DNA from 2 places in the Priestia sp. SRI_019 genome. Region 1 is predicted to be linked to the other one. Evidence: a T-box and tRNA genes for the amino acid it is inferred to sense, from the RefSeq annotation. Region 1 holds a T-box; the other holds one or more tRNA genes.

What was found. The T-box of region 1 lies ahead of serS (serine--tRNA ligase). A T-box ahead of a tRNA ligase gene usually reads a tRNA of that ligase, here a tRNA-Ser.
Region 2: it has a tRNA-Ser gene. The T-box ahead of serS (serine--tRNA ligase) is inferred to sense a tRNA for this amino acid. The anticodon was not compared.

The regions. Positions count from the first base shown of each region.
Region 1 is NZ_JBYCZN010000016.1:7,153-14,853, forward strand. Features, by position in the region: gene AC2YJL_RS27240 (deoxynucleoside kinase) at 1-48, shown strand, start outside; gene AC2YJL_RS27245 (deoxynucleoside kinase) at 48-728, shown strand; tRNA gene AC2YJL_RS27250 (tRNA-Ser) at 849-941, opposite strand; gene serS (serine--tRNA ligase) at 1,054-2,331, opposite strand; T-box leader at 2,384-2,596, opposite strand; gene pdxT (pyridoxal 5'-phosphate synthase glutaminase subunit PdxT) at 2,654-3,241, opposite strand; gene pdxS (pyridoxal 5'-phosphate synthase lyase subunit PdxS) at 3,263-4,150, opposite strand; gene AC2YJL_RS27270 (serine hydrolase) at 4,340-5,695, opposite strand; gene guaB (IMP dehydrogenase) at 5,846-7,312, opposite strand; gene AC2YJL_RS27280 (YaaC family protein) at 7,429-7,701, shown strand, end outside.
Region 2 is NZ_JBYCZN010000001.1:376,624-384,324, reverse strand. Features, by position in the region: gene pstB (phosphate ABC transporter ATP-binding protein PstB) at 1-351, opposite strand, end outside; gene AC2YJL_RS01950 (peptidoglycan D,D-transpeptidase FtsI family protein) at 948-3,125, opposite strand; gene AC2YJL_RS01945 (MFS transporter) at 3,287-4,564, opposite strand; gene sodA (superoxide dismutase SodA) at 4,694-5,302, opposite strand; tRNA gene AC2YJL_RS01935 (tRNA-Ser) at 5,500-5,592, opposite strand; tRNA gene AC2YJL_RS01930 (tRNA-Ile) at 5,604-5,680, opposite strand; tRNA gene AC2YJL_RS01925 (tRNA-Asn) at 5,684-5,758, opposite strand; tRNA gene AC2YJL_RS01920 (tRNA-Met) at 5,799-5,872, opposite strand; tRNA gene AC2YJL_RS01915 (tRNA-Asn) at 5,874-5,948, opposite strand; gene AC2YJL_RS01910 (DUF456 domain-containing protein) at 6,011-6,496, opposite strand; gene AC2YJL_RS01905 (hypothetical protein) at 6,582-6,713, opposite strand; gene AC2YJL_RS01900 (DUF1189 domain-containing protein) at 6,828-7,619, shown strand.

The DNA of each region.
Region 1 (7,701 bases):
AGAATCTTATCAGAGGTTCAAGAGAGTATGTTAAAAAGGAGTATGTAATGGTAAACTTACGATCTAAATACAACATTCCTAATGATGCTGTGTTGACGATAGCGGGTACAGTTGGAGTTGGGAAATCTACAATGACTCAATCATTGGCTGATGCTCTCCAATTTCGCACATCGTTTGAAAAAGTAGATTCCAACCCTTACCTGGACAAATTTTATGGGGATTTTGAACGTTGGAGCTTTCACCTACAGGTATATTTTCTAGCTGAACGTTTTAAAGAACAAAAGAAAATTTTCGAGTATGGTGGCGGCTTCATCCAAGACAGATCCATTTACGAAGATACCGGTATCTTCGCTAAGATGCATTTTGAAAAAGGAACGATGTCTAAAGTAGACTATGAAACATATACAAGCTTGTTCGATGCAATGGTTATGACTCCATATTTCCCTCATCCGGATCTGCTTATTTATTTGGAAGGCAGCTTCGAAGATATTGTAGATCGCATTCAAGAAAGAGGGCGACCAATGGAACAGCAAACGCCTCTTGATTATTGGAAAGAGATGCACGCCCGATACGAAGACTGGATTAATAACTTTACGGCTTGCCCTATTCTTCGTTTAGATATTAGAGAATACGACCTTATCAAGGATCCTGATTCAATTGAATCAATTGTTGAAAAAGTGGCTCGCTTTTTACAACATAATGAAAAGCTAAAACGCCGTCATCTATAAAAAAATGCCGCTTTATCTATTAAAGCGGCATTTTTAACAAATAAAAAACCGTTACTTATAAGTAACGGTTTTCCAATCTCCAATTTATCGCGCTATGTTAATTGCATTATAAGTCAAATATGGCGGAGGAAGAGGGATTCGAACCCCCGCGGGCTTTAACACCCCTGTCGGTTTTCAAGACCGATCCCTTCAGCCGGACTTGGGTATTCCTCCGTATCGACAAGTATTAATTTATCATATAAAAATAATGAAGTCAACTCTTTTATTGATTTTTTTAAAAAAGATGTTCATTAAGAATTAATTCTTAATGAACATCTTTTATTTTTTATTTAGAAATAAATTCTTTATTTCCCATATAAGGACGCAGCACTTCTGGAATTTGAATTGATCCATCTTCCTGCTGGTAGTTTTCTAAAATTGCAGCTACCGTACGACCAATTGCTAAGCCAGAGCCGTTTAGTGTATGAACATGCTCTGGTTTTGCTTTTGTATCACGGCGGAAGCGAATATTAGCACGGCGAGCTTGGAAGCTTTCAAAGTTTGAACAAGAAGAAATTTCACGATACGTTTCATAACTTGGAATCCAAACTTCAATATCATACTTTTTGGCTGCTGTGAAACCTAGGTCAGCTGTACACATGCTTAGAACTCGGTAAGGTAAACCTAATAGTTGAAGAACCTTTTCAGCATGGCCCGTTAATTTTTCTAATTCATCATAAGAATCTTCTGGCTTAACAAAGCGAACGAGTTCTACTTTATTAAACTGATGCTGACGAATAAGACCACGTGTATCTCTTCCTGCAGAGCCTGCTTCTGAGCGGAAGCAAGCACTATACGCTGTATAAGCAATTGGAAGCTGATCTCCGCTTAAAATTTCATCACGATGCAAATTTGTAACTGGTACTTCAGCTGTAGGAATTAAGAAATAATCTTCTTCTTTAATCTTGAAGGCATCTTCTTCAAATTTAGGAAGCTGCCCTGTTCCCGTCATGCTTGTACGATTTACCATATATGGAGGAAGGATTTCTTCATAACCATGCTCATCCATATGTAAATCCATCATAAAGTTAATAAGGGCGCGTTCTAATCTTGCACCTAGCCCTTTATAAAATACAAAGCGGCTTCCCGTTACTTTCGAAGCTCTTTCAAAATCTAAAATATTTAAATCTGTTCCTAAATCCCAATGCGGTTTTGGTTCAAAATCAAATTGTTTAATTTCTCCCCATTTGCGAACTTCTACATTATCATCTTCAGTTTCACCTACAGGCGTACTTTCATGTGGAACGTTAGGAATTGAAAGCAGCAATCGTTCTAATTCTTCTTCAACGCTGCGAAGCTCTTCATCGAATTGCTTTACGCGGTCTCCTACTTCACGCATTTCAACGATTAAGTGATCAGCATCTTGTTTTTCACGCTTCAATTGTGCAATTTGCTGTGATACTTCATTTCGCTTGCTTTTTAACTCTTCTGTTTGAGCAATTAGCTCACGGCGTTTTGCATCTAAATCTTCAAAGCGACCTAAGTCCGTTAAGTCCTCACCACGAAACTTGAGCTTTTCTTTTACTTCATTGAAATTAGCACGTAAAAATTTTAAATCTAACATACTTAGTACCTCCTTTAGTATAAAAGGGCAAAATAAAAACTCTCATCCCCATGAAAGGGACGAGAGTTTACCCGCGTTGCCACCCTAATTGAAAGCTAAAATAAGCCTTCCTCTTAAACCAGATAACGGATGAACCGAAACTGCCTACTACTTTTTCGACAGCTTGCTCCAGGACGGATTCATAAGAATTGATTATCGATTCACACCAGCCATCGACTCTCTTGAAATCAAAAATCTTATTACTATTTCCTATCAACGCTTTATACCAATATCATTTTTATTAATCATAATGTACTACAAGTCTGTACAAGATGCAATTCATTTATACAGGTTTTTTTGAAGCTTCTTCAACCATTGCTACAAAATACTGCGCCATGCGAGCATCATCTGTTAATTCTGGATGAAACGAACATCCCAAGAATTGACCTTGTCTTGCTGCAACGATTCGGTCGTTATGCATGGCTAAGACTTCAACGTTTTCTCCTACTTCTACAATATGCGGAGCACGGATAAATACGCCTATAAAATCTTCACCGATATCTTTAATATTTAGGGCAGCTTCAAAGCTATCCCGTTGACGCCCAAACGAGTTTCGAGCTACCGTAATATCCATAACACCTAAATGGGGCTCTTCACGGTCAACAACTTGTCCTGCGAGTAAAATTAAACCCGCACACGTACCAAATACTGGTTTACCTGCTTGTGCAAACTGGCGAAGAGGTTCCATAAAGTCATATTTGTCAATCAGACGACGCATCGCTGTGCTTTCGCCGCCCGGTAGGATTAAACCATCTATTTCGTCTAGCTGTTCAACTTTTTTTATGATAATGGCTTCAGCGCCTGCTGCTTCTAATGCTTGTGCATGCTCGCGAAAGGCACCTTGTAATCCTAACACGCCTACTTTTACCATTTTGTCAAAACTCCCTTTAAATTACCATCCACGCTCTTGCATGCGGTTTTCTGGTAATAATGATGAAATTTCAATCCCTTTCATTGCACTTCCTAATCCTTTTGATAAGTTTGCAATAAGCTCATAGTCTTGATAATGTGTTGTTGCCTCAACAATTGCTCGAGCAAATTTTTCAGGGTTGTCTGATTTAAAGATTCCTGATCCAACGAACACGCCGTCTGCTCCAAGCTGCATCATTAACGCTGCATCTGCTGGTGTTGCTACACCGCCTGCTGCAAAGTTTACAACTGGTAAACGACCTTCACGTTTAATTTGCAGTAATAACTCATAAGGTGCGCCTAATAGCTTAGCTTCTGTCATTAACTCATCTTCGTCCATGCCTACAACTTTACGTACTTGAGCATTTACTTGACGCATATGACGCACCGCTTCCACGATGTTTCCTGTCCCTGGTTCGCCCTTTGTACGAAGCATTGCAGCTCCTTCAGCAATACGACGAGATGCTTCGCCAAGATCACGGCAACCGCACACAAATGGAACCGTAAATGTATTTTTATTTAAATGAAACTCCTCATCAGCTGGAGTCAACACTTCACTTTCATCGATGTAGTCTACACCCATCGCTTCTAGCACGCGTGCTTCAACAATATGGCCAATACGAGCTTTTGCCATAACTGGAATGGACACAGCATTCATCACTTCTTCAACAATTGTTGGGTCTGCCATACGAGACACGCCGCCTGCTGCACGGATATCAGCTGGAACACGCTCTAATGCCATAACGGCAACAGCACCTGCTGCTTCTGCAATTTTTGCTTGCTCTGCATTGATCACGTCCATGATAACGCCACCTTTTTGCATTTCCGCCATTCCTCGTTTTACACGATCAGTACCTGTAATGTTATTCATGTTTGTCTTCCTCCTGTATCAAGTGTTTCACAATAATTTTTAGTGTATATACAAAATTCAAAACTTAGTGTCTATTTTACCGCATTTTTCGGAAAATTCCTATCTAATTTATAGATTATATACAAACAAATCTAAAAATAAAAAAAGAGATACTCTCTTGTAGTATCTCTTCTTTCTCTTGAGTTATCATTAAAACCAATTATTCACTGTATTTGCAGCATTCATCCAAATATCGCTGAAGAAGTTACCAATACTGCGGATAGCGAGAGAGAACCATCCAGCTTTTTCAACGGATTCGTTTGTCACAACCGGCGTCATGCTATCTGTAGTTTGACCTCCTACATAGCCTAGATCTTTAAGATTACTGTTTGTTGCACTCACATAAGCAACTGTTTCTCCTTTTTTAATAGGAGCTACAACTTTCTGATCCTTCACAACTTTATCGTTTAACTTAAAGTTGATTTTAGTATGATCTTTTTGACCTTTTTCGGTAATAATCTTTACCGAATTCTTTGGAGAAACGGAAGCTTCTTTTGATTTCCCTTTAGCAACATCAATTGTTTCATGCCCTTTAATCTGGCCGTTAGCAGGCACTACTTCTTTTAACTGAAAATGACTAAAAGCATAATCTAATATCTTTTTCGTTTGAGAAAAACGAGCAGCTTCCGTAGACTTGCCGTTTTCCTTAGCATTCATTACAACTGTTATGTATCTTACCCCGTTACGCTCTGCAGTCCCAGTGAAACATTGACCTGCAAAATCTGTATGACCAGTTTTTAAGCCGTCTACGCCGCTGTAGGCAGTTGAAAAACCTGGGAGCATCTTATTCCAATTGTTCATTTTTGTTTCGCCTTGTTGCCCTTGTCTAAACATCTTAGAAGGAGTTTTAGCTACTTCCAAAGATTCTGGATAATCATGAATTAAATGGTAAGCAAGGGTACCAACTGCCCGAGCCGATAGAAGATTCTCATCTTCTTCCTTTGTTCCTTTTGGATACATTCCTTTTAGCAATGAATTAGAAAGACCTGTAGAATTGACAAATTTTGATTCACCCATATTTAATCTTTGTGCCGTTTCATTCATTAACTTAATAAAACCTTCTTCAGAACCACTGACAGCTTCAGCTAAAGCAATGGCTGCTCCATTAGCTGAATAAATAGCCATGGCATCATATAATTCTTTCACCGTGTATTTTTGGTTTTCGATTAACGGTACATTTGATAATCCATAATCCTGAGAAATTTTAGCTGCATATTTACTAACTGGCACACGTTGATCCCAAGATAATTTCTTATCTTTTATGGATTCTAATACTAAGTATTCCGTCATCATTTTTGTCATGCTTGCAATACCTAATAAAGCATCCGTATTTTTCCCGTATAGCACTTTCCCCGTACTTGCCTCTACTAAAATGGCTGCATCTGCTTCAACACCAATATCATCTGTTTTAGAAGCAGCTGATGCTTGTGTAGAGACAAAAAATACGCTGGCCATTAACATAACAGCAATGACACAAATTAATTGTTTCTGTACTGCGTTTCTCACTCTATACCCTCCAAACGTAAACTCACATAAATGTAATTTTATCATACTAAAATTTAAAAAAATAGATAAAGAAGTACTGTTACATTCACGATCCATGACATAAAAAACACGTTTCCCTAATAGGGAAACGTGTTTTTTAAACATTCATGATTATCTCATAGAATAGTTAGGAGATTCTTTTGTAATTTGCACATCATGTGGGTGACTTTCTCTTAAACCTGCTCCAGTCATACGAATGAATTGTGCCTGTTCACGTAACGCTTCTAAGTTAGCTGAACCACAGTAACCCATTCCTGCGCGTAAACCGCCAATCATTTGATATAAAGTATCTGCTACAGGTCCTTTGTAAGGCAAACGGCCTTCAATACCTTCTGGAACTAATTTTTTATTATCTTCTTGGAAGTATCGATCTTTACTTCCTTTTTCCATAGCTCCTACAGAGCCCATTCCACGGTACACTTTAAAGCGTCTTCCTTGGTAGATTTCTGTTTCGCCAGGACTTTCTGTCGTTCCTGCTAGAAGGCTTCCTAGCATTACTGTATGTCCACCAGCTGCAAGTGCTTTTACGATATCTCCAGAGTACTTAATACCGCCATCTGCGATAATAGCTACACCGTGCTTACGAGCTTCGCTTGCACAGTCATACACTGCTGTAATTTGTGGAACGCCTACACCAGCTACAACACGAGTTGTACAAATTGAACCAGGTCCAATTCCTACTTTTACTACGTTTGCTCCAGCTTCAATTAATGCTTTTGTACCTTCAGCAGTTGCTACGTTACCAGCAATAATATTTAATTCTGGATATGCCTCGCGAATGCTGCGTACCGTATCTAAAACGCCTTGTGAATGTCCATGCGCCGTATCAATAACGATAACATCAACGCCAGCTTGTACTAATTTTTCGATACGAACAGTTGAATCAGCTGTTACGCCAACAGCTGCTCCAACTAATAATCGACCTTGTTGATCTTTAGCTGCATTTGGAAACTCAATTACTTTTTCAATGTCTTTAATTGTGATAAGACCTTTTAATACGCCATTGTCATCTACAAGAGGTAACTTTTCAATTTTGTATTGCTGTAGAATTTTCTCTGCTTCTTCTAAAGTCGTTCCTACTGGAGCAGTAACTAATTCTTCTTTTGTCATTACATCAGCAATTTGCATTGAATAATCTTGGATGAAACGCAAGTCACGGTTTGTAAGGATTCCAACTAGTTTTTGTTCTTCTTCGTTGTTGACAATCGGCACACCTGAGATACGATATTTGCCCATTAAATGTTCAGCAGCAAATACTTGGTTTTCAGGAGTTAAAAAGAAAGGATCCGTGATAACACCACTTTCAGAACGTTTTACTTTATCAACTTGTTCTGCTTGCTGTTCAATCGACATGTTTTTGTGAATGATACCTAAACCACCTTGTCTAGCCATCGCAATAGCCATTTCAGCTTCTGTAACTGTATCCATTCCTGCACTGATGAACGGCACCTTTAATTTTAATGTTTTTGTTAGTTCAACACTCATATCAACGTCTTTAGGTAGTACCTCAGATTTTGCTGGCACCAGTAAAACGTCATCAAATGTTAAGCCTTCTTTAGAAAATTTGCTTTCCCACATTATAGAATCCTCCTTTAAACGACAGAATATTATTAGTAGATTAACAAGCAGATATGTACCTGTCAATAACTTCACTAGATATCAGATAATTCTAATAAAAAGAAAAGGTGATTTAGTTGCATAAATTTAATGATGTTTGGACGTCCTACAATTTATTTTTCTCTGTTCCTTTTGTACAAGACTTTTTAAAAAAGCGCTATCAAAAATTGAATTATAGCGATGCAGAGCAACATAGCTTTAAAAACAGTTACCCCTTTATTTATTATTTGGAACACAGTAAAAATTATTATCAAGTTGCGGCACAATCTCCTGTATCAGTTCAACCAGTTTTATTATTTTATGGAATGTCACAGCTGTTAAAAGCCAGTTTGTTAACACAAAACCCAGTA
Region 2 (7,701 bases), on a different contig from region 1:
ATCATAAATAGATTTTGGGAACGGATTTGGCTTTTGAAAAACCATTCCTACTTGCGTGCGCAGCTCTTCCACGTGGTACGATTTATCAAAAATATTTTTCCCTCTATACTCAATTTCACCTGATGTACGGACAATTGGAGTCATTTCTACCATACGATTTAACGTTTTAATATATGTTGATTTTCCGCAGCCTGATGGACCGATGATCGCAGTAACTTCGTTAGCATGAATGTCTAAATCAATATTTTTTAAGGCATGTGTGTTGCCATACCATAAATTCAAACCTTTTGTTTTATATACAATTTCTTTTGTTTGCGGAGTATTTACTTTTTCTTTGTTAGTCAATTCCATTGTTATTGCCATTGGATAATCCTCCTTCATCGTCTTTAACCGTTTTGAGCACAATAAAAGTCTCTCTATGTCTATTTAATATCTATTGTTTACTATCAGTGTAAATAAATACGAGAAGCCGAAACGCTTCCCCTTATTTTGATCATTTCTATTAACCCTTACACTTACAGAATAATAGCCGACTATTAATTGTGTTTTAACTCAATGTAAAGCTTTTGTAAACGAAGGTCTATCTGTGTGTTTTTTAGGTAAAAAACTAGTTCTTACGACCCTTAAATTCAATAAAAAACCATATATGTAAAGATTTCTAATAAAAAAAAGAAGAGGTAAAGACATAACTAAATTAATTCAATCTAAAGATGGGTAAATTGGATAAATAAGCTAGTAAGAACCACTTCCGACCCCGCTGTTGATTTTTGTGAAAGGCTTCGCTTTTCCTGGAGGAGTCTTCACCTTGCTCTCCAATCAACCGCTAAAAGGGCCTATCTACACGAAATCTACGTTCACTCTACCAATAAAAAAATCCGAACGAAGCTGATTCTTAATCAACTTCGTTCGGATCTTACTTTAACTAATATACTTTTATTCCAGCCTCTTTAATTGGCGTCGTTTGCAATGACAGCCTGTTGATTCTCTTCTTGGTCTTTTACTTCTTGTTCACCTTTTTTCTTTAAATCAAAATACGTATCGAGCGCAGAACGAGCAAGCTCTTTTGTAATGGTATTTGGTGCACTTGGCACAAATGCCGATGGTACCACGACAGCTACTGCAATTTCAGGATCATTCGCCGGAGCAAAGGCCACAAAGTTTGAATTATTAACTTTAATCGGGTCCTTTCCGCTTGGGTTTTTCTCATAGGCTTGTGCCGTTCCTGATTTACCAGCAGGATTATAGTTCGCTGTATGGAAAGCTGCATACCCTGTACCGCCTTGTTCTTGCGTAACGCGTTTAAAACCATTTTGAACATCTTTAATGTATTCTTCTTTCATCGTGATACGATTTAACACATCAGGTTCAAATGAATGCTGCGTACCGCCAATTTCATCGGTTTTAATCGTTGGTTTTCGGATTTCTTTTACTAGCTGCGGCTTAATGCGATACCCTCCATTAGCTATTGCAGAAGTATATTGAACAAGCTGCAGCGGCGTGTACGTATCATACTGACCAATTCCTAAATCAAGCGCCGTACCTGGAACATCGCTTCCGCCTTGGACACCTGTTGATTCGTTATCAAGGTCTATGCCTGTTGATACGCCTAAGCCGAACTGACTGTAGTAAGAACGCAGTTCGCTGAATGTATCAGGTTTAATCGGTAAAGTCATGTTTTTATGATACTGTAACCCAGCCATAGCCATTACCGTTTTAAACATAAATACGTTGGATGAATATTTTAACGCAGCTGAATACGTTAAGGGTCCTAGCCCTTCAGCCTCAGCTGATTTTTTAACCGGTGTTCCTTTAATTTTTAAGGGTTCATCAACGAACACTGTGTTTGGCTTAATAGCTCCTGAATCTAAGCCGGCTAAAACCGTTGCTCCTTTTACAACAGAGCCCATTGTATAAGATGTTGAAATATTTCCTAATGCAAAATCTTCTATTTTAGGCGCTCCAGTCTTCTTATCAATGGTGTATTTTTTACCTGCCATTGTTAAAATTTCTCCTGTGTGAGGATCCATCATAATAACAAAAGCACGGTCTAAAAATTGCGTTCCTTTCATTTGCTTTTTGGCTAAAAGCTGGTCCGTAATTTGTTTTTCTACCGCTTTTTGAAGCTCCATATCAATAGTTAAAACCAAATCACTGCCGCGTTCACCTTTAGACACTTGAATTGTATCAAGGAGATTTCCTTTTTTATCTGTTACATATTGAACTTTTTCTTTTTGACCGCTGAGCTGAGCTTCGTATTGCTTCTCTAAATAGCTCGTCCCAACTTGGTCATTTCGGCTATAGCCTCTTGACAAGTAATACTGTACTTTATCTTTAGGCAGTCCTTCGTTGGCAGATGATACATTTCCAAGCAAAGTACGGAGAGTACTGTTTTCTGGGTATGAGCGATCCCAATACGTTGTTGTATCAACACCTGGAAGCTCATCTAAGTGCTCACTTACAACGGCATACTCTTCATTTGTCACACCGCTCTTAACAATTTGCGGGGTGTTAGAGTAACCTGCCTCCATTTGGCGCTTAATAGCCAGAACTTCTAAATCACTCTTTAGAGTTTCTAAATCTTTTTTAGAGATGCGGTCTAACTGACGTTGATACAGTTCGTCATCAGTCATTTCACCATCTTGAACTTTTTTGCGATCAGCTTGCGTAATTTTCTGTTCCGCTTCTTTAGGATGAAGCATAATCCAATAATCCTTCATATCGCGTTCTGTAATTTTTACCACATTTTTAGCATCTTTATTCTTTTTATTTTCTGGAATATCAATCACATTTGTGGTGTAAGGAACATCGATCATAGTGGCTAATTTTTTAGCGATGCGCAGCCTTTCTTCAGCTGTATTTCCTTGAAAACGAGTATATGTAATCGTATTTAAAGAGGTATTATCTACAATTACGCGGTTATAACGGTCGTACATTTTCCCTCGAGGAACAGGCGTACTGACCGTAACGTCCTGTGTTTTTTCGACTTCTCGTTCGTAATTCTCACCGTATACAATTTGAACAAGTCCCAACCGCAAAATTAATACGGAAAATAGGGCAAATACGGTCAAGAAAAGTAAGTTCACACGAAAAGGCACGTGACTTTTTCTTCTTTTTTTCTTTTTCATACCAACACCTACACTTTATAAAACATATATACCATAACACCATAAAATCAGCCATTTAGCAAATAAATAGACACCTGGCAGGTGCCTATTTACACAACGTATTTATTCTAAAAGAAAAGCGCAGCATTTTCCATAGTACAAATGAAGGAGCTGACAACACTCTAAGCTGGAGACTCTCCGTCTCCTTCATTTAATACCGGAGGCGTAACAGTCGTTTCTTTTTTGTGAAGAGGCTGTGAGATATGTCTCACACAAAAATAAATGATCGTATGCCCTGCTCCAACAATAGCTAATAAAATGGGAATACTTTTTGCTTCATCAAAAAATAGTACAGCTATTAAAAATAAAGATATGGAAACGACGCGCCCGATATTCAGAAATACTTCTCTGACAACAATGTATTCAATTCTTTTTGAAACAACGTCTTTTGCTCGTCCAATCACATCGTATGTTAGAGAAATAAATGGAACCAACAAAATAGGATAGGCAATGGCAATACAAACAGCATATATAATTAACTTTGGATACGATAAGTTAAAGATAAGCAAAAAGACTGCTCCATAGAGAAGGAGGCCTCCTGTGAAGATAAACCGAAGGCGATTTTTTTGCTTAATAAACCTTGAGGCAACATAGTATCCTACAAACGCAACCGCTGAATTCACCAGTCCATATGTTCCTAAAGCTAATTCACTTCCCGTCGTAATAAACACCATGACGGATACAACAAAAATGAACGTACCTTCACGCAACCCTTGAAAGAAATGAGCCTGCAATATTCGATTCCAGTCTTTATTGACTTTTCGTTCAGCCCATACTTCTTTAAATTTGTATACTCCTTCCGCTGCGCGTCTTGTAATAAAAAAACTAAGCACAACGGCACCGATAAACAATAGCAACGATACACCAAACACAATTTTATACCCAAGTGATTCATACAAAGCGGAGATAACGAAGCCCGCTCCTAAAGGACCAATCATCCCTGCAAAAGAGTTTAAAATCCCTAAAAATCCGTTAAAAAAGTCTCTTGTATCAGGTTCTGTAATTTCAAAAGTTAGCACATTAAAAGCTAGCCAATAAAAGCCGTATCCTATACCCAGCAGTCCACCAAGCAATACTAAATACTCCGCTGCGTTAGCTCCACTGATTAATACAGCGATATAAAAAACAGCTAAAAAAGATACACCTAACCTTAAAACCACAACCCGGTCAATTCGTTTGGCCCATTTACCTGCTAAAATAAACGTAAGCGGCTGAAGCACCACTACCGCTAAATTATAAATAGCGAGATCCGAAAATTCGCCTGATTGTTTCCACAGATAAATGTTAACAAACGAATTGGAAATTGAAATAGCCAAGGCATAAAGACCGCCTATAATTAAAAGCAAAAGTAAATCTTTACTAACTTCTACATCTCCAACTACTTTTTTTAATAAAGGCATATCAAAAAACTCCTTTTCTCTTCTACACCTAGTGTGTGAAAAAGAAAAGGAGATATGTAAAAGAATTGGAAAACAAAAAAGCCAGTAAAGGTAATAATTACTTTACTGGCTCTTAAATACGTCTTCAGCTTATTTTGCAGCGTCGTAACGTTTAGCAACTTCGTCCCATTTTACAACATTAAAGAATGCTGAAATGTAATCTGGACGGCGGTTTTGGTAATTTAGGTAGTAAGCATGCTCCCAAACGTCTAGACCAAGAATTGGCGTTTTGCCTTCCATTAATGGGCTATCTTGGTTTGGTGTGCTTGTTACTTCTAATTCGCCGTTGTTTACAACTAACCAAGCCCAGCCAGAACCGAAGCGAGTTTTAGCTGCATTTGCAAATTCTTCTTTGAATTGATCAAAGCTTCCGAATTTGCTAGCGATAGCGTCTGCTAATTCACCAGTTGGAGCACCGCCGCCGTTAGGGCAAAGGATTGTCCAAAATAATGAGTGGTTCGCATGACCGCCGCCGTTATTGCGTACTGCTGTACGGATATCTTCAGGAACAGCATCTAAGTTTGAAATTAACTCTTCAATACTTTTGCTTTCTAGATCCGCTTTGCCTTCAACAGCAGCGTTTAGATTTGTAACATATGTGTTGTGATGTTTTGTGTGGTGAATATTCATTGTTTCTTTGTCGATATGTGGTTCCAGTGCATCGTATGCATAAGGTAGTTCTGGTAATTTGTAAGCCATGAATAATTCCTCCTTCAAAATATGTAAGCATTTTGGCGCAAAAGCACCATATACGTTTAGATTAGCAAATTTACCCTACTGTTTCAAATAAAAAGTTCCTAATCCATGATTTATATTTACCTAATTCCCATTCGCTATTCTTTTAAACATAAAAAAAGCTTCTTTTTCTCAAAAGAAGCTTTGAATAGACAATAGTATGGCGGAGGAAGAGGGATTCGAACCCCCGCGGGCTTTAACACCCCTGTCGGTTTTCAAGACCGATCCCTTCAGCCGGACTTGGGTATTCCTCCAACCCTATAAATGGTGGACCCTGCAGGACTCGAACCTGCGACCGGACGGTTATGAGCCGTCTGCTCTAACCAGCTGAGCTAAGGGTCCACATGGCTCCACAGGTAGGACTCGAACCTACGACCGATCGGTTAACAGCCGATAGCTCTACCACTGAGCTACTGTGGAACAATATGAGTTATGTATGTCACAAACGTAAATTGGAAAATAGCGGCGGAGGGGATCGAACCCCCGACCTCACGGGTATGAACCGTACGCTCTAGCCAGCTGAGCTACACCGCCATGGCTCCACAGGTAGGACTCGAACCTACGACCGATCGGTTAACAGCCGATAGCTCTACCACTGAGCTACTGTGGAACAATATAACATTTACTAGCGACATTAAAAATTTAACATGTTTCTAGCCTAAAGTCAATATATTATTTTAAAACAGCGTATAAAAAATAGGCAATCATCAGAAGTTGAATAAATCCTTTTGAAATAGCGCCACTAAAAAAGCCAATAACCGAACCTACTCCAATTTTTACTGCGTTACTAATTGTGGTCCGATGAACAATCAGTTCTCCTACAATCGCTCCGATAAACGGACCTAAAATAATTCCAAATCCCGGAATAACAAACGGACCCACAAGCAGCCCAACTGTACTTCCCCAAACACCTGCTTTAGTGCCTCCGAATTTTTTCACACCAATAATATTAGCTATATAGTCTGCTAAAAAAAGTGCGACAACTAACAATCCTTGTATCACCCAAAATAACCAGCTATAGGAGCTAAAATCATAAAATAAACCGTATATAACAAATCCTAGAGCTACAAATAGCACGCTTGGAATGATGGGATAAACCAACCCAACAAACGATACAACAAAGCTAATGATAATTAATGCCCAACATAAAATAGCCATGCCTGCACCTATCCTTTTTATTATTACTATTTATCATACAATAACCACTCCTATAAAGAAAGACCTTGCACCACTAGACCTTCCTTTATTTTACTTTCAAATACGATTTTCGAGTGTACCTCTGCAATATTAACAGCACCGTCCAGCTGCCCGTAATATCCCCAAAAACAATGACGGCAAAACCTGTACATACACGCATAAGATGTGCTTGTGACAAAACGCTCCACCGCATCATTGTAATTGGTAACGGTTTCTAAAATCTATTGTAAACCTTAAATTTTCGCTATAAAATAAGATATAATTAGAATCTTCACTAAAAGGAGGCTTTACAATGAGCATGCTGAAAAAGATGGCATGGAGTTTTACTTCCTTCAAAAAAATAAGGTCGCTTCGTTTTGAGCATACGAATAAAACAATTGGCTTTGTGCTGTTTTTAACATTTATTTCTTTGCTGCCTACATTTTTCTTTATGACTTTGACGATTGTAAACGGCTATCATATCGCTACTACAGATCTTCCGAAATCTGTTTCTTCTTTTTCTATTTCAAACTCACAGCTTACGTCAAGTCAACCTTTCACAAAAAAAGTAAACGGTACCGCTTTTATCTTAAACCCCTCACAGTCTATTGAACGGTTTCATTCCCCTGCTCATGCCATTGGTTTTTTAAAGGATGGAATTTACATCACGACTAATTCACAAACACAAACTTATTCATATGAGTTGCTAAACTGGCATCATAAAGATAAAAATGAACTGCTAAACTTGCTGCACGAACAAAAATTTTCTTTATACATACTTGTCCCTATCGCTATGCTTTTACTGTACGTATTAACATCTGGACTAAACTTCCTTTCTATTACCTGCCTTGCTTATCTTGGAAAACTGATTGGACTCATTGCTAAAAAGCAGCTTCCTTTCAAGCAGCTATGGGCACTGAGCGCTTATAGTACGGTAGCCTTCACGCTGCTGTATACGCTTTTTGAAGCTTTTTCTTTGTCTCTAGCAACACATAGCTCTCTTTACTGGATAGGAACATTCTTTATTTACTTGTTGCTCGTCACAAGGGTTCCTATAAGAAAAAAGGTAAAACCTAATAAAGATGCTGGGACCCACGTATTTTAGTTGATAGAAAATCCAACTCGATCGGATTTTTTTATTGATATGGTGAACGCAGTTTTCATGTATGCGGCTGCTTATATATGGT